One region of the Kitasatospora saccharophila genome, then DNA from elsewhere that is predicted to be linked to it. Evidence: riboswitches for the same ligand, from Rfam matches in the RefSeq annotation. Region 1 holds a riboswitch; the other holds the start of a gene.
The links. Region 1 has a riboswitch for glycine ahead of gcvP (aminomethyl-transferring glycine dehydrogenase). Riboswitches for the same ligand answer to the same signal wherever they lie in the genome.

Region 2: it holds a riboswitch for glycine, as region 1 does, so the genes downstream of both, gcvT (glycine cleavage system aminomethyltransferase GcvT) here and gcvP (aminomethyl-transferring glycine dehydrogenase) in region 1, are expected to answer to the same signal.

What each region holds. Positions count from the first base shown of each region.
Region 1 covers NZ_BAAANS010000040.1:66,983-74,290, forward strand. The annotation lists gene ABD345_RS26515 (DUF1844 domain-containing protein) at 1-68, shown strand, start outside; gene gcvP (aminomethyl-transferring glycine dehydrogenase) at 293-3,163, opposite strand; glycine riboswitch at 3,254-3,380, opposite strand; glycine riboswitch at 3,383-3,488, opposite strand; gene ABD345_RS26525 (PRC and DUF2382 domain-containing protein) at 3,676-4,845, shown strand; gene ABD345_RS26530 (MFS transporter) at 5,015-6,487, shown strand; gene ABD345_RS26535 (DNA polymerase IV) at 6,614-7,308, opposite strand, start outside.
Region 2 covers NZ_BAAANS010000021.1:49,971-57,278, forward strand. The annotation lists gene ABD345_RS17045 (enhanced serine sensitivity protein SseB C-terminal domain-containing protein) at 1-206, opposite strand, end outside; gene ABD345_RS17050 (enhanced serine sensitivity protein SseB) at 337-1,104, opposite strand; glycine riboswitch at 1,283-1,385, shown strand; glycine riboswitch at 1,386-1,493, shown strand; gene gcvT (glycine cleavage system aminomethyltransferase GcvT) at 1,484-2,653, shown strand; gene gcvH (glycine cleavage system protein GcvH) at 2,747-3,121, shown strand; gene ABD345_RS17065 (serine hydroxymethyltransferase) at 3,137-4,405, shown strand; gene ABD345_RS17070 (L-serine ammonia-lyase) at 4,568-5,953, shown strand; gene ABD345_RS17075 (ATP-binding protein) at 6,234-6,707, opposite strand; gene ABD345_RS17080 (L,D-transpeptidase) at 6,895-7,308, opposite strand, start outside.

The sequences.
Region 1 (7,308 bases):
CCTCCCTCATCCCCGACGCCCCCGGCTCCGGCCCCGGCGAGAAGTTCACCGGCCCGGTCTACTCCTGACGCTCCGCCCCACCGGGGCGCGAGGAACCGCGCACCACGGAAGCCGCCCTCCCCGAGAGAACTCCCCCCGGTCGGGCGGCTTCTCCGTCCCCTCCCCCTCTCCCGCCGAAGGCGTGCCTCCCCCGCCCCGCCAGGGGCGCGGGGAACTGCGCGCGGCGGCAGGGCACACGCGGAAGCCGCCCGACCGAGAGAACTCCCCTCGGCGGGCGGCTTCCGCTGCGCGGCTACGCGTCGTACTCGTCCAGCGGCGGGCAGGAGCAGACCAGGTTCCGGTCGCCGTACGCGCCGTCGATGCGCCGCACCGCCGGCCAGTACTTGTCCGCCGGGTTGACGCCCGCCGGGAAGACCGCCTCCTCGCGGGTGTACGGGTGCGCCCACTCGCCGGCCAGCATCGCCGCGGTGTGCGGGGCGTTGCGCAGCGGGTTGTCGTCCGCCGCCCACTCGCCCGCGCCGACCTTCTCGATCTCGCCGCGGATCGCGATCATCGCCTCGCAGAAGCGGTCGATCTCGTGCAGGTCCTCGGACTCGGTCGGCTCGATCATCAGCGTCCCGGCGACCGGGAACGACATGGTCGGCGCGTGGAAGCCGTAGTCGATGAGCCGCTTGGCGATGTCGTCGACGCTGACGCCGGTCTCCTTGCTGAGCGGCCGCAGGTCGATGATGCACTCGTGCGCGACCAGCCCGCCGGGGCCGGTGTAGAGCACGGGGTAGTGCGGGGCCAGCCGCTTGGCGATGTAGTTGGCGTTGAGCACGGCCACCTGGGTGGCGCGCTTGAGGCCCTCGCCGCCCATCAGGCGGACGTACGACCAGGAGATCGGCAGGATCGCCGCCGAGCCCCAGGGCGCGGCCGAGATCGGCCCGACGCCGGTCGCGGGGCCGGCCTCGGCCTGCAGCGGGTGGTTGGGCAGGTACGGCGCGAGGTGCGAGCGCACCGCGACCGGGCCGACGCCGGGGCCGCCGCCGCCGTGCGGGATGCAGAAGGTCTTGTGCAGGTTGAGGTGCGAGACGTCCGCCCCGAACTTGCCGGGCTTGGCGAGGCCGACCAGCGCGTTGAGGTTGGCGCCGTCGACGTACACCTGGCCGCCGGCCTCGTGGACGAGTTCGCAGATCCGGGTGATCTCGGTCTCGAACACGCCGTGGGTGGACGGGTAGGTGACCATCAGCACGGCCAGCTGCTCGCGGTGCTGCTCGATCTTGGCCTTCAGGTCCTCGACGTCCACGTCGCCGTCGGTGAGCGTCTTGACCACGACGACCCGCATGCCGGCCATCGCCGCCGAGGCCGCGTTGGTGCCGTGCGCGGAGGACGGGATCAGGCAGACGTCGCGCTGGGTGTCGCCGTTGGCCCGGTGGTACGCCCGGACGGCCAGCAGGCCGGCCAGCTCGCCCTGCGAGCCCGCGTTCGGCTGGATCGACACCGCGTCGTAGCCGGTGACCTCCACCAGCTGCTGCTCCAGCCCGCGGATCAGCGTCAGGTAGCCCTCGGCCTGCTCGACCGGGGCGAACGGGTGCAGCTGCCCGAACTCGGGCCAGGTGATCGGCTCCATCTCGGTGGTCGCGTTGAGCTTCATGGTGCAGGAGCCCAGCGGGATCATGCCGCGGTCGAGCGCGTAGTCGCGGTCGGAGAGCCGGCGAAGGTAGCGCAGCATGGCGGTCTCGGAGCGGTGGCTGTGGAAGACCGGGTGGGTGAGGTACTCGTCCTCGCGCAGCAGCTCGGCGGGCAGCGCGTCCGCGTCCTCGGCGATCTCCGCCGTGACCCCGAACGCGGCGAACACGGCCGCCAGGTGCTCGCGGGTGGTGGTCTCGTCGCAGGAGACCGAGACCCGGTCGCCGTCGACCTTGTGGACGTTGACGCCGCCGGCCAGCGCCGCGGCCACGACCTGGTCGGCCCGGCCGGGGACGACCGCGGTGACGGTGTCGAAGAAGGCGTCGTGGGCGAGTTCGACGCCGCCCGCGCGCAGGCCGGCGGCGAGCGCGGCGGCGTAGCGGTGGGTGCGGCGGGCGATGTCGGCGAGGCCGTCGGGGCCGTGGTAGACGGCGTACATGGAGGCCATCACGGCGAGCAGCACCTGGGCGGTGCAGATGTTGGAGGTGGCCTTCTCGCGGCGGATGTGCTGCTCGCGGGTCTGCAGGGCGAGCCGGTAGGCGCGGTTGCCGTCGGCGTCGACCGAGACCCCGACCAGGCGGCCGGGCAGGTTGCGGGCGTACTCGGCGCGGACGGCGAGGTAGCCGGCGTGCGGGCCGCCGAAGCCCATCGGGACGCCGAAGCGCTGCGAGGTGCCGCAGGCGATGTCGGCGCCGAGCTCGCCGGGCGAGCGCAGCAGGGTGAGGGCGAGCAGGTCGGCGGCGACGGCGACGACGGCGCCGAGCCCGTGGGCCTGGTCGATGACGGGCTTGATCTCCCGCACCGCGCCGGAGGCGCCCGGGTACTGGAGCAGCACGCCGAAGACGCCGCGCTCGGCGATCTCGGCGGGGATGCCGTTCGAGAGGTCGGCGGTGACGACCTCGACGCCGGTCGGTTCGGCGCGGGTCTCGATCACGGCGACGGTCTGCGGCAGGGTGTCCGCGTCGACCAGGAAGACGCCGGGCTTGTTCTTGGTGACGCGCCGGGCCAGGGCCATCGCCTCGGCGGCGGCGGTGCCCTCGTCGAGCAGCGAGGAGCCGGAGGTGTCCAGGCCGGTCAGGTCGGCGACCGCGGTCTGGAAGTTGAGCAGCGCCTCCAGGCGGCCCTGCGAGATCTCGGGCTGGTACGGGGTGTAGGCGGTGTACCAGGCCGGGTTCTCCAGCACGTTGCGCAGGATGACCGGCGGGGTGAAGGTGCCGTAGTAGCCGAGGCCGATCATCGAGGTGAGGACCTGGTTGCGGCCGGCCAGCTCGCGCAGTTCGGCGAGCACCTGGGCCTCGCTGCGGCCGGCGGGCAGGCCGAGCGCGGTGAGGCTGCGGATGGCGTCGGGGACGGCGGCGTCGGACAGCTCGTCCAGGGAGGCGTAGCCGACCTGGGCCAGCATCTTCTGCTGGGCGTCGCTGTCGGGGCCGATGTGGCGGTGCTCGAAGGGGCTGGCCTGCTCAAGGTCGCTGAGCGTCGGCTGGGCGTTCATGGGGGTCGGGCCTCCTGGTCGCGGACCGGCGGTGGTACGCACGCCGACCGACTGCCGTGGAAGCCGGGCGCGCGGGCGAACCCGTCAGCCTCCCCCTCTGTCATCGGTACCTGAGAGCTTCACGCGTCCGGGCCGGGGCCCGGACGGCTTGCACCGTCGGCGAGGGCGGGGACGGCCGGCTCCGGTGCCGACGGTCCTGCCCTGCTTTCCAGAGTGACCTGTTCTCGCTCGGTACGGATGCCTGAGAGATTCCGGGGAGGGGTTGCTCCTTCGGCGTCCCGCACCCCCCTGTCCGGCGGGGTCGGGACTCTCCCGAGCGGGCTCGGCGGTCGCCTCCGAGGTTACCAGCGCGGGCCTCGGGGATCACCGGTGCGGCCCTGTGATCTGCCCCGGACGGCGGTGTCCGGAGTGCCGCCGTCCGTTACGTGACGTTTGGTGTGAAGTGGCGGCCCGGCAGGCTCCTCCGACCGCCTCCCGGACATCCCTGAGGAGCGGCAGGACTGGAGGACAGCGTGCAGACCGATATCGATCCGCGCGACCTGATCGGGCACAAGGCGGTCGACCGGAACGGTGACAAGATCGGCACGGTCGACGAGGTGTACCTGGACGACGCCACCGGCGAGCCGGAGTGGGCGGCCGTCCGCACGGGGATCTTCGGCCGGGACGCCTTCGTCCCGCTGACCACCAGCGAGTTCGCGGGCGACGAGTTGCGCGTCCCGTACGACAAGTCGCTGATCAAGGAGTCCCCGGACTTCGGCGTGGGCCAGCACCTCTCGCCCGCCCAGGAGTTGCAGCTGTACCGCTACTACGGGCTGGACACCGGCGGCGACGCCGGCTCGGAGCCCGCGGCCCCGGCGGCGAAGGCGGCGGAGGCCGGAGCGGCCGGAGCGGCCGGAGCGGGGGCGAAGGAGCACCAGCGCCAGGAGCCCGCGGTGGACCGCGATTTCGGCACCCTCGCCTCCTCCCCCTCACCCGCCCCGGCCCCGGCCCCCGCGCCCGCGCCCGCGCCCGCCGCCGCGGATCCGGCCGCCGCCGCTGCCACCGCCGCCCCCGCCCCGGCCGCCTTCACGACGGCGAAGGCGGCGCCCGCGCCGACCCGGCAGGACGCCCAACAGTCCCAGTCGCAGTCGCAACCCCACCAGGCCCAGCCCGAGGGCCGGGCGGCGGTGGAGCCGACCGCGCCGGTGGAGATCACCTGCCGCGAGGAGCGGATCGACATCAGCACCGAGTGGCACGAGGTGGGCACCACCCGGCTGCGCAAGTACGTGACCACCGAGCAGGTGGAGCGCCGGGTGCCGGTGGTGCGCGAGCGGGTGCGGGTGGAGCGGATCCCGGTGTCGGACGCGGAGCGGGCGGCGCTGAGCGAGCAGGAGATCGCCGAGGCGGTCGAGGAGGTCACCCTGCACGAGGAGCGCCCGGTGGTGCGCAAGTACCTGGCGCCGATCGAGCGGGTGCGCCTGGTGGTGGAGCGGTACACCGAGGAGGAGGTGGTCCGCGAGGAGCTGCGCCGCGAGCAGGTGGAGGTGCACGACGCGACCTCCGGTGCGGGCGGGGACGGCGAGGCGCCGCAGCAGCGCCAGCCGTGGAACGCGCAGCCGCAGTCGCCGACGGCGGCCCGGGCCCAGCAGGCCGCCGCGAACGGCGGCCCGGAGCACACCCGTCCGGAGCCGCTGCGTTCCTGACGGCGCCCCGGTCGCCCGGCCCCGGCCCCGGTCCGCTCCGGCGGGCCGGGGCCGGGCGCTTTGCCAAAACTTCACCAATCGATATTTGACATGCTGAAGCATCTCCCGACATCGTTACTTCAGTTCATGCACTATCGCCTGTCTGAAGCAACCTGTCGGAGGAGTCCCCGTGAGTGAGGCACCACAGCCCGCCCCCACGGCCAGCGAGCCCACCAGCGCCCGGGTCCTGCCCGCCCTGATCCTGGCCATGCTGGCGTTCAGCGTGGTGCAGACCGCGGTCGTCCCGATCCTGCCGGGCCTGGCCCGCGAGCTGAACGTCTCGGGCTCCAGCGTCACCTGGCTGATGACCGCCAACCTGCTGTCCGCCGCGGTCCTCACCCCGCTGCTGGGCCGCTTCGGCGACCTGCGCGGCCGCAAGCCCATGCTGCTGGTCTCGCTGGCCGGCCTGGTGCTCGGCTCCGCCCTCGCGGTGGGCACCCACTCCTTCACCTGGCTGGTGGTGGCCCGGGTGCTGCAGGGCGCGGGCGGCGGCGTGCTGCCGCTGGCGATCAGCATCGTCCGCGACGAGCTGCCCCGGCACAGGGTCACCGGCGGCGTCGCCGCGATCTCCGCCTCGATGGGCGTCGGCTCCGGCCTCGGCCTGGTCGCCACCGGCCTGCTGCTGGAGCACTGGAGCTACAAGTCGATCTTCTGGATGGGCCTGGTCTTCGGCCTGGTCGCCGTCGCCCTGGTCGTCCTGCGGGTGCCCGCCGACCCGGTCACCGACAAGGAGGGCGGCGCCGACCCGCTCGGCGCGCTCACCCTGGCCGGCTGGCTCTCCGCCCTGCTGATCGCCGTCAGCCAGGGCAACCACTGGGGCTGGACGTCCACCCGCACCCTCGGCCTGTTCGCCGCCGCCGCGGTGATCGCCCTGGTCTGGCTGCTCGTCGAGTCCAAGGTCGCCCACCCGCTGGTCGACCTGTCGATGATGGCCCGCCCCGCCGTCGCCTTCACCAACCTCTCCGGCCTGCTGATCGGCTTCGGCATGTACGGCTCGTTCATGGTGATCAGCAACTTCGCGCAGACCCCGGAGCAGCTCGCCCACTACGGCTTCACCGCCACCGTCCTGCACGCCGGCGTCATGCTGCTGCCCTCCGCGATCGGCTCGATGGTCGCCGCCCCGCTCGGCGCCCTGCTGATCGCCCGCCGCGGCCCCCGCCTCCCGCTGGTCCTCGGCGGCTTCCTCGGCGCCGTCTCGATGGCCTACCTGGCGCTGCGCCACGGCGCCGAGTTCGACCTCTACTTCTCCTCCGCGGTCTTCGGCCTCGGCGTCGGCCTGGCCTACGCCGCGATGCCCGCCTACATCAACGGCGCCGTCCCCGCCGAGCAGTCCGGCATCGCCAACGGCATGAACGCCGTGCTGCGCACCGTCGGCGGCGCGATCGGCACCGCCGTGATGAGCGCGATCCTCACCGGCAACACCCTCAAGCTGCCGCTCCCCGTGCAGCTGCCCACCGAGGGCGCCTACCAGAACGCCTTCTGGGTGGCCGGCGCGATGTGCCTGGTCGCCGCCGCCGTCCCGTTCGCCATCCGCGCCGGCCGGCCCGCCCCCGTCCTCCCCGCCGAGCAGGCCGCCCCGGCCCTCACCAAGACCGACGCCTGACGGCGTCCCTCGCGTCCTGGACACACGCGAGCAGCCACGGGTCCCCCGCACCAAGGGCATCGGTGCGGGGGACCCGTGCTGTCCACCCGCCCCGGCACCGCGGGGAACCGCCCCCCGCCACCGCGTTCACCCGGTCCCCTCCCCCGCCGGAGACCTGAGCGGCAGCGCCCCCGAAGCCTCCAGCTCCTCGTCGCCCACCGCGAACGTCCGGACCCGGCCCACCCCCGAGTACGGCGTCTCGAAGCGCACCGTCACCCGCCCGACCCCGCTGCCCTGCACCCAGCCGGGCCCGAACTCGCGGTGCGTCACGTCCTGCCCGGGCCACCAGCGGCGAGCCGCCGGGTCGACCCGCACCACCTCCTCGACCGTCTCCTCGACCACCGCCGCCGTGCCCGACTCCCGTTCCTCCCGCTCCAGTTGGGCGAACAGGTCCTCCTGGGTGTAGTCCGCGAGCTGGGCCACGCCGACGCCCAGCAGCCGCACCCCGCCCGTCACGTCGACCTGCGTCGCCAGTCGGCGCGCCGTCGCCGCGACCACCTCCTCGTCGTCCGTCGGCCCGCGCAGCGTCTCGGAGCGGGTCAGCGTGGAGAAGTCGAACCGGCGGACCTTCAGCACCACCGTCCGCCCGGAGCGCCCGGCCGCCCGCAGCCGGCGCACGCACCTCGCGGCGAGCTGCTCGATCTCCTGCAGGATCCGCTCCCGGTCGGCGAGGTCGACCTCGAAGGTGTCCTCCACCGACACCGACTTGGCGTCCCGGTCCGGCACCACCGGCCGCTCGTCCCAGCCGATCGCCATCTGGAACACGCCCGCGCCGTGCGCCT
Region 2 (7,308 bases), on a different contig from region 1:
GTCGCGCAGGGCGCGTAGCCGTGGCCGCCGATGTCCATGTTCCCGTACTGGGCGTCCGGACTGCCGGGGCTGCCGTGCCACAGCAGCATCCAGACCTGCCCGCCGGCCAGGGCGCGCAGCAGGCCCTCGTACGCCTCCCAGCGCTCCGGTGCGACCGCTGCGAGGGCGTGCTCGACCGCCCCCGGGTCGCCGGCTGCTCCCGTCACGTCGCCGCCCTACTCTCTCGTCCGCTCGCCACCGTGCTCCGGTGTGCCGGGGCAACCCTATGGGGCGCACCCGACGGTCGTCATGCCGCCGTACCGCGCGCGGCCGACCGGGCCGGCGGACCGGCAGCGGTCACGGACGCACGTAGAAGGGCTGTACCCGCCCCAGCAGCCAGTCCACCACCGGATCCGCGACCAGGTCGAGCAGCACCAGGTGGACGCCCCAGCTCGGCGGCGCGGTTCCGAGCGCCCGGCCGAGCGCGGTGTTCACCTCGGCCGGGTCGGCGGGGGCCGCCGGGTCCAGCTGCACGCCGACGTACAGCAGGGTCGGCTCGCCCTCCACCCGGGCCAGCGCCCGACGGGCCGTCAACACGCCCGGCAGGCCCATGAGTTCGCCGGTCGCGGCGGCCAGGAAGGCGAACGGCTCCTGGTGCGGCTCGGGCTCCTTGAGCGCCACCCGGGCACCCTCGGTGACGCCCTGCGCCTCCCACTCCTCGCCGCGCGGCCCGCGCCGCAGCTCGCCCACGCCCTCCGGCGGCACCGGGATGCCCACCGGCGCCTCCGGGTTGACCGCGATGCCGATGCCCAGCGGCAGCCCGCGGGCGAACTCCCACATCGGGGCGATCGCGAACGGGATGCCCGGGCAGTGCCGGAGGTACTGCTCCTGCGAGGAGTACACCGGCACGTAGGGGGCGCCGGCCAGCTCCAGCGTCGGCAGGTCCAGCGCCTCGGCGTCCGGCGCGGTGCCGGACGGCAGCGGGATCCACACCTGGCTGCGGGCCAGCACCTCGATCACCCGGGGCGTCGCCCCGGGGTCGCCGAGCGCGGCCGTCAGCACCCGCTCCAGCTCGTTGGCCGGCCAGGCCCCGCCCTCCGGCACCCCACCCAGCGGGAACCCCATGTCGCCCCTCCACGTCAGCAGTTGCGATCAGGTTAGCGGCGCGCGGGGGCGCACCGGTGCGGCGGCCCGGCGCACCGGCGCGGTGCCCGGGTGCGCCGGTGATCGGACCCCTCTCCCGCGCGCGGCCCCGGGCGTGCCATGATGGGCCCGCTCGAAGTCAAACTTCATACCGGCCGCTCGAACCCGCGCGGGAGAGCCGGAACGGCCCGCTGGGCCGCGACCGGCGCCGAAGGAGCAAGTCCTCCCCGGAATCTCTCAGGCACCCCTACCGCCCGGGCGAGGCAGATCTGGAAAGTGGACACGGCCGCGCCGTGCGCCCACCCACGGTGCAAGCCGCCATCCTGTTGGAAGGCGGTGAAGCTCTCAGGTTCGACGACAGATGGGGAGATTCGCCCCAGCCTGCCCGTTTCCAGATCCCGGGAGTCCTGTCGTGTCCCTCCGCCTGACCGCGCTCGACGCGCTGCACCGCTCGCTCGGCGCCACCATGACCGACTTCGCCGGCTGGGACATGCCGCTGCGCTACGGCAGCGAGCGCGAGGAGCACCTCGCCGTCCGCACCCGGGCGGGCCTGTTCGACCTCTCGCACATGGGCGAGATCACCGTCTCCGGCCCGCAGGCCGGCGAGCTGCTGGACCACGCCCTGGTCGGCTTCATCTCCGCGCTCGGCGTGCTGCGCGCCCGCTACACGATGATCTGCCGCGAGGACGGCGGCATCCTGGACGACCTGATCGTCTACCGCACCGCCGAGGACGAGTACCTGGTGGTCGCCAACGCCTCCAACGCCCAGGTGGTGCTGGACGCGCTGACCGAGCGCGCGGCCGGCTTCGACGCCACCGTCCGCGACGACCGGGACGCCTACGCGCTGCTCGCCGTCCAGGGCCCGGAGGCGAACGGCATCCTGGCCAAGCTGACCGACGCCGACCTGCCCGGCCTCAAGTACTACGCCCTGCTGCCGGCCACCGTGGCCGACCGCCGGGTCTGGCTGGCCCGCACCGGCTACACCGGCGAGGACGGCTTCGAGGTGTTCTGCGCCCCCGCCGACGCCGCGCACCTGTGGACGGCGCTGACCGAGGCCGGCACCGCCGAGGGCCTGGTCCCGTGCGGCCTGTCCTGCCGCGACACGCTGCGCCTGGAGGCGGGCATGCCGCTGTACGGGCACGAGCTGTCCACCGACCTGACCCCGTTCGACGCCGGCCTGGGCCGGGTGGTGCGCTTCGACAAGACCACCAACGGCGGCGCCTTCGTCGGCCGCAAGGCCCTGGAGGAGGCCGCCGCCGCGGCCGAGAGCGCCCCCCCGCGCAAGCTGGTCGGCCTGGTCTCCGAGGGCAAGCGCGTCCCGCGCGCCGAGTACGCGGTGGTGGACGCCGAGGGCGCCGCGATCGGCCGGATCACCTCCGGCGCGCCGTCCCCGACCCTGGGCAAGCCGATCGCCATCGCGTACGTGGACGCCGCGCACGCCGAGCCGGGCACCGCCGTCGCGGTGGACGTCCGGGGCAGGGCCGAGCCGGTCGAGGTCGTCGCCCTGCCGTTCTACAAGCGCGCCCGCTGACCCCGCGCCGCTGACCCCTGGAAGTCCTCTTCCGGTTCGTCCGCACAGCGGACGGCCGCGCCCTCCCCTCCCGCGATCCTGGAGAATGACGCCATGAGCAACCCCACGCACCTGCAGTACACCAAGGAGCACGAGTGGCTGACCGCCGCCGTGGACGGGGTGTCGACGGTCGGCATCACCGCGCACGCGGCCGACGCCCTCGGCGACATCGTCTACGTCCAGCTCCCGGCGGTGGGTGACACCGTCACCGCGGGTGAGACCTGTGGCGAGCTTGAGTCCACCAAGTCGGTCAGCGACCTCTACTCCCCCGCCACCGGCGAGGTCACCGAGGTCAACCAGGCCGTCATCGACGAGCCGGCCCTGGTCAACTCGGAGCCCTTCGCGGGCGGTTGGCTGTTCAAGGTCCGGGTCGAGGCGACCGACGAGCTGCTCGACGCCGACGGCTACACCGCCTTCACCGGCGCCTGACCGGGAGACCCCCTCATGACGGTCCTCAACCAGTCCCTCCACGCGCTCGACCCGGAGATCGCCGCCGCGGTCGACGCCGAGCTGCACCGCCAGCAGACCACCCTGGAAATGATCGCCTCCGAGAACTTCGCCCCGGTGGCGGTCATGGAGGCCCAGGGCTCGGTGCTCACCAACAAGTACGCCGAGGGCTACCCCGGCCGCCGCTACTACGGCGGCTGCGAGCACGTCGACGTGGTCGAGCAGATCGCCATCGACCGGATCAAGGAGCTGTTCGGCGCCGAGCACGCCAACGTGCAGCCGCACTCCGGCGCGCAGGCGAACGCCGCGGCGATGTTCGCGCTGATCCAGCCGGGCGACACCATCCTGGGCCTGAACCTGGCCCACGGCGGTCACCTGACCCACGGCATGAAGATCAACTTCTCCGGCAAGCTCTACAACGTGGTGGCCTACCACGTGGACGAGAAGACCGGCCAGGTCGACATGGCCGAGGTCGAGCGCCTCGCCAAGGAGCACCAGCCCAAGCTGATCATCGCCGGCTGGTCCGCCTACCCCCGCCAGTTGGACTTCGCCGAGTTCCGCCGGGTCGCGGACGAGGTCGGCGCCCTGCTGATGGTCGACATGGCGCACTTCGCCGGCCTGGTCGCCGCCGGTCTGCACCCCTCCCCGGTGCCGTACGCGGACGTGGTCACCACCACCACCCACAAGACCCTGGGCGGCCCGCGCGGCGGCGTCATCCTCTCCAAGGCCGAGCACGCCAAGAAGATCAACTCCGCGGTCTTCCCCGGCCAGCAGGGCGGCCCGCTGGAGCACGTGATCGCCGCCAAGGCCGTCGCGTTCAAGGTCGCGGCCTCCGAGGGCTTCAAGGAGCGCCAGCAGCGCACCCTGGAGGGCGCGAAGATCCTCGCCGAGCGCCTGCTCCAGGACGACGTGGCCGCCTCCGGCGCCTCCGTGCTGTCCGGCGGCACCGACGTGCACCTGGTGCTGGTCGACCTGCGCAACAGCGAGCTCAACGGCCAGGACGCCGAGGACCGCCTGCACGAGGTCGGCATCACGGTCAACCGCAACGCCGTCCCGAACGACCCGCGTCCGCCGATGGTCACCTCCGGCCTGCGCATCGGCACCCCGGCGCTGGCCACCCGCGGCTTCGGCGCCGAGGACTTCCGCGAGGTCGCCGACGTCATCGCCGAGGCCCTGCTGCCGGGCTTCGACGAGGCCAAGGCCGAGGCCCTCAAGGCCCGGGTGACCGCGCTGGCCGCCAAGCACCCGCTCTACCCGGAGCTGTAAGCAGGACCCCGCTCGTCCGGCCGCCCGACCGGCGGCCCACCCGAGCTTTCCCGGGGCACCGCGCACACTGGAAGACGTGCGCGCGGTGCCCCGTTCCATGCCGCGCCCCGTTCACGAGACGGGACCCAGCACCACCACGAGACCGGACAAGGACGTCACCCCGTGGCCATCAGCGTCTTCGACCTCTTCTCCATCGGCATCGGCCCCTCCTCCTCGCACACCGTGGGCCCGATGCGCGCGGCCCGGATGTTCGCCCGCCGCCTCGACTCCGAGGGCCTGCTGGAGCGGGTCGCCACCGTCCGGGCCGAGCTGTACGGCTCGCTCGGCGCCACCGGGCACGGCCACGGCACCCCCAAGGCCGTCCTGCTCGGCCTGGAGAACCACTCCCCGCGCACGGTCGACGTCGACCGCGCCGACCTCGACGTCGAACGGATCCGCGCCGAGAAGCGGCTCAGCCTGCTCGGCCGCCGCGAGATCCCCTTCGACCCCGACCACGACCTGGTCCTGCACCGCCGCAAGGCCCTCCCGTACCACGCCAACGGCATGGCCCTGTGGGCGTACGACGCCTCCGGCGAGACGCTGCTGGAGAAGACCTACTACTCGGTCGGCGGCGGCTTCGTGGTCGACGAGGACGCCCTCGGCGAGGCCCGGATCAAGCCCGACGACACCGTGCTGCGGCACCCGTTCCGGACCGGCGGGGAACTGCTCCGGCTGACCCGGGAGACCGGCCTGTCCATCTCCGGCCTGATGCTGGAAAACGAGAAGGCCTGGCGCACCGAGGCGGAGATCCGGGCCGGGCTGCTGGAGATCTGGGCCGTCATGAAGGAGTGCGTGGCGGCCGGCATGTCCCGCGAGGGCATCCTCCCGGGCGGCCTCAAGGTCCGCCGCCGGGCCGCGAGCGCGGCCCGCGCGCTGCGCGCCGAGGGCATCGGCCCGGGCAACGCGATGGAGTGGGTCACCCTCTACGCGATGGCCGTCAACGAGGAGAACGCCTCCGGCCGCCGGGTGGTCACCGCCCCCACCAACGGCGCGGCGGGCATCATCCCGGCGGTCCTGCACTACTACCTGAACTTCATCGTTCCGGGCGCGGCCCCCGAATGGGAGAAAGAAGACGGCATCGTCCGCTTCCTGCTGGCGGCGGGCGCGATCGGCATGCTCTTCAAGGAGAACGCCTCGATCTCGGGCGCCGAGGTCGGCTGCCAGGGCGAGGTCGGCTCCGCCTGCTCGATGGCCGCGGGCGGCCTCGCCGAGGTCCTCGGCGGCAGCCCCGAGCAGGTCGAGAACGCCGCCGAGATCGGCATCGAGCACAACCTCGGCCTCACCTGCGACCCGGTCGGCGGTCTGGTCCAGATCCCCTGCATCGAGCGCAACGGCATGGCCTCGGTGAAGGCCGTCACGGCGGCCCGGATGGCCCTGCGCGGCGACGGCCGGCACCACGTCTCGCTCGACAAGGCGATCAAGACCATGAAGGAGACCGGGGCCGACATGAAGGTGAAGTACAAGGAGACCTCGCGCGGCGGCCTCGCGGTCAACGTCATCGAGTGCTGAACCGCCGCTGAACGCCCCCGGAAACGGTACGGGGCCCCTGTCCGCGGTGGTTTCGCGGTCCGGGGCCCCCTGCGTCCTCCGGTGGCCAAGGGGGTGCGTGCCGCCGGGTGGGAAGTGCCGGGTTGTGCTGCCCGACTTGCATGACTATCGCACGCTGTGTGCGGGCGGACAAAATCGAAACCAAGGCGTGTGCTTGAGTTCACCTTCGGATGCCAGGCGGCCATACACGGAGGCGATCCAAGGCCGGCTCAAGGGCGATCCAGGGGCGGTCCGGGGCGGTTCAGCCGCCGGTGGCGGCCCGTTCGCGGATCTTCATCTCGAACCAGACGCCCTTGCCGCGCGGCAGCAGGTCCGCGCCCCAGCGGTCGGCGATCGACTCCACCAGGCGCAGGCCGTGGCCGTTCTGGTAGCCGACCTCGGTGGCCTGGATCAGGCAGGGCAGGGCGCGCGAGGAGTCCCGCACCTCGATCCGGAGCCACCCGGGGCGGCGGGTCACCTTCAGTCCGATCATCCGACCGCCGGTGTGCCGGACGGCGTTGGCCACCAGTTCACCCGTGAGCAACTCCACCGCCTCCAGGAGCTGGTGGAGTTTCCAGGTCCGTAAGACCGAGAGCACCAGCCGCCTGGCCACCCCGGCCGACTGCGGGCGGGAGGGCAGCCGCACCTCCTCCGCGGCGTCGGGATCGCTGAGCACGCCGAAGAAGAGGTGCTCCATCTCCTCCGGCGTCAGCCGCTCCAGATCGGCCAGCACCACGCCGGCGCCGAACCCTGACGGTTCGTCACCACGCGTGCCGGCAGGTGGAAGTGATGACCGCTCCGCTTCGCCCCATGCCGCCATGCGCCCCATCATTGCGGAACGCGAGCAAGTGCGTACGGACAATGAGCAAACGATCACTATTCATTTGGCATATGCCGTCAGCAACCGAACGGACGCCCGAGCGTCACCACTGCCCCCAGGGGAGGTTCCAACCGCCCAGTCCGTTGTCCGCGGAGACCACCGGACCCTTGGAGTTGACCACCTTGAACACGTCCCCGACCAGGCTGGAGTCGTAGAGCTTGCCCGCCGGGGTGCTCGGGCTGCCGGCCGTGGTGTCGGTCACGCCGATGCAGCCGTGGCTGGCGTTGGAGCGGCCGATCGCGCTCCCGCTCCACGAATTGCCGTGCACGTAGGTGCCGCTGTCCGTCAACCTCATGGCGTGCGGAACCACCAGGTCGTACTCGTCGCCGGAACCCTCCTTGGTGACGCCGGCCGAGGTCATCCGGGTGGTGCCCTCCTTGGCCTCCACCACCATGACGCCGTTCCAGGTGTCGTACCCGGCCTTGCCGGCGGTGAACGCGACGCTGTCGACCTGCTG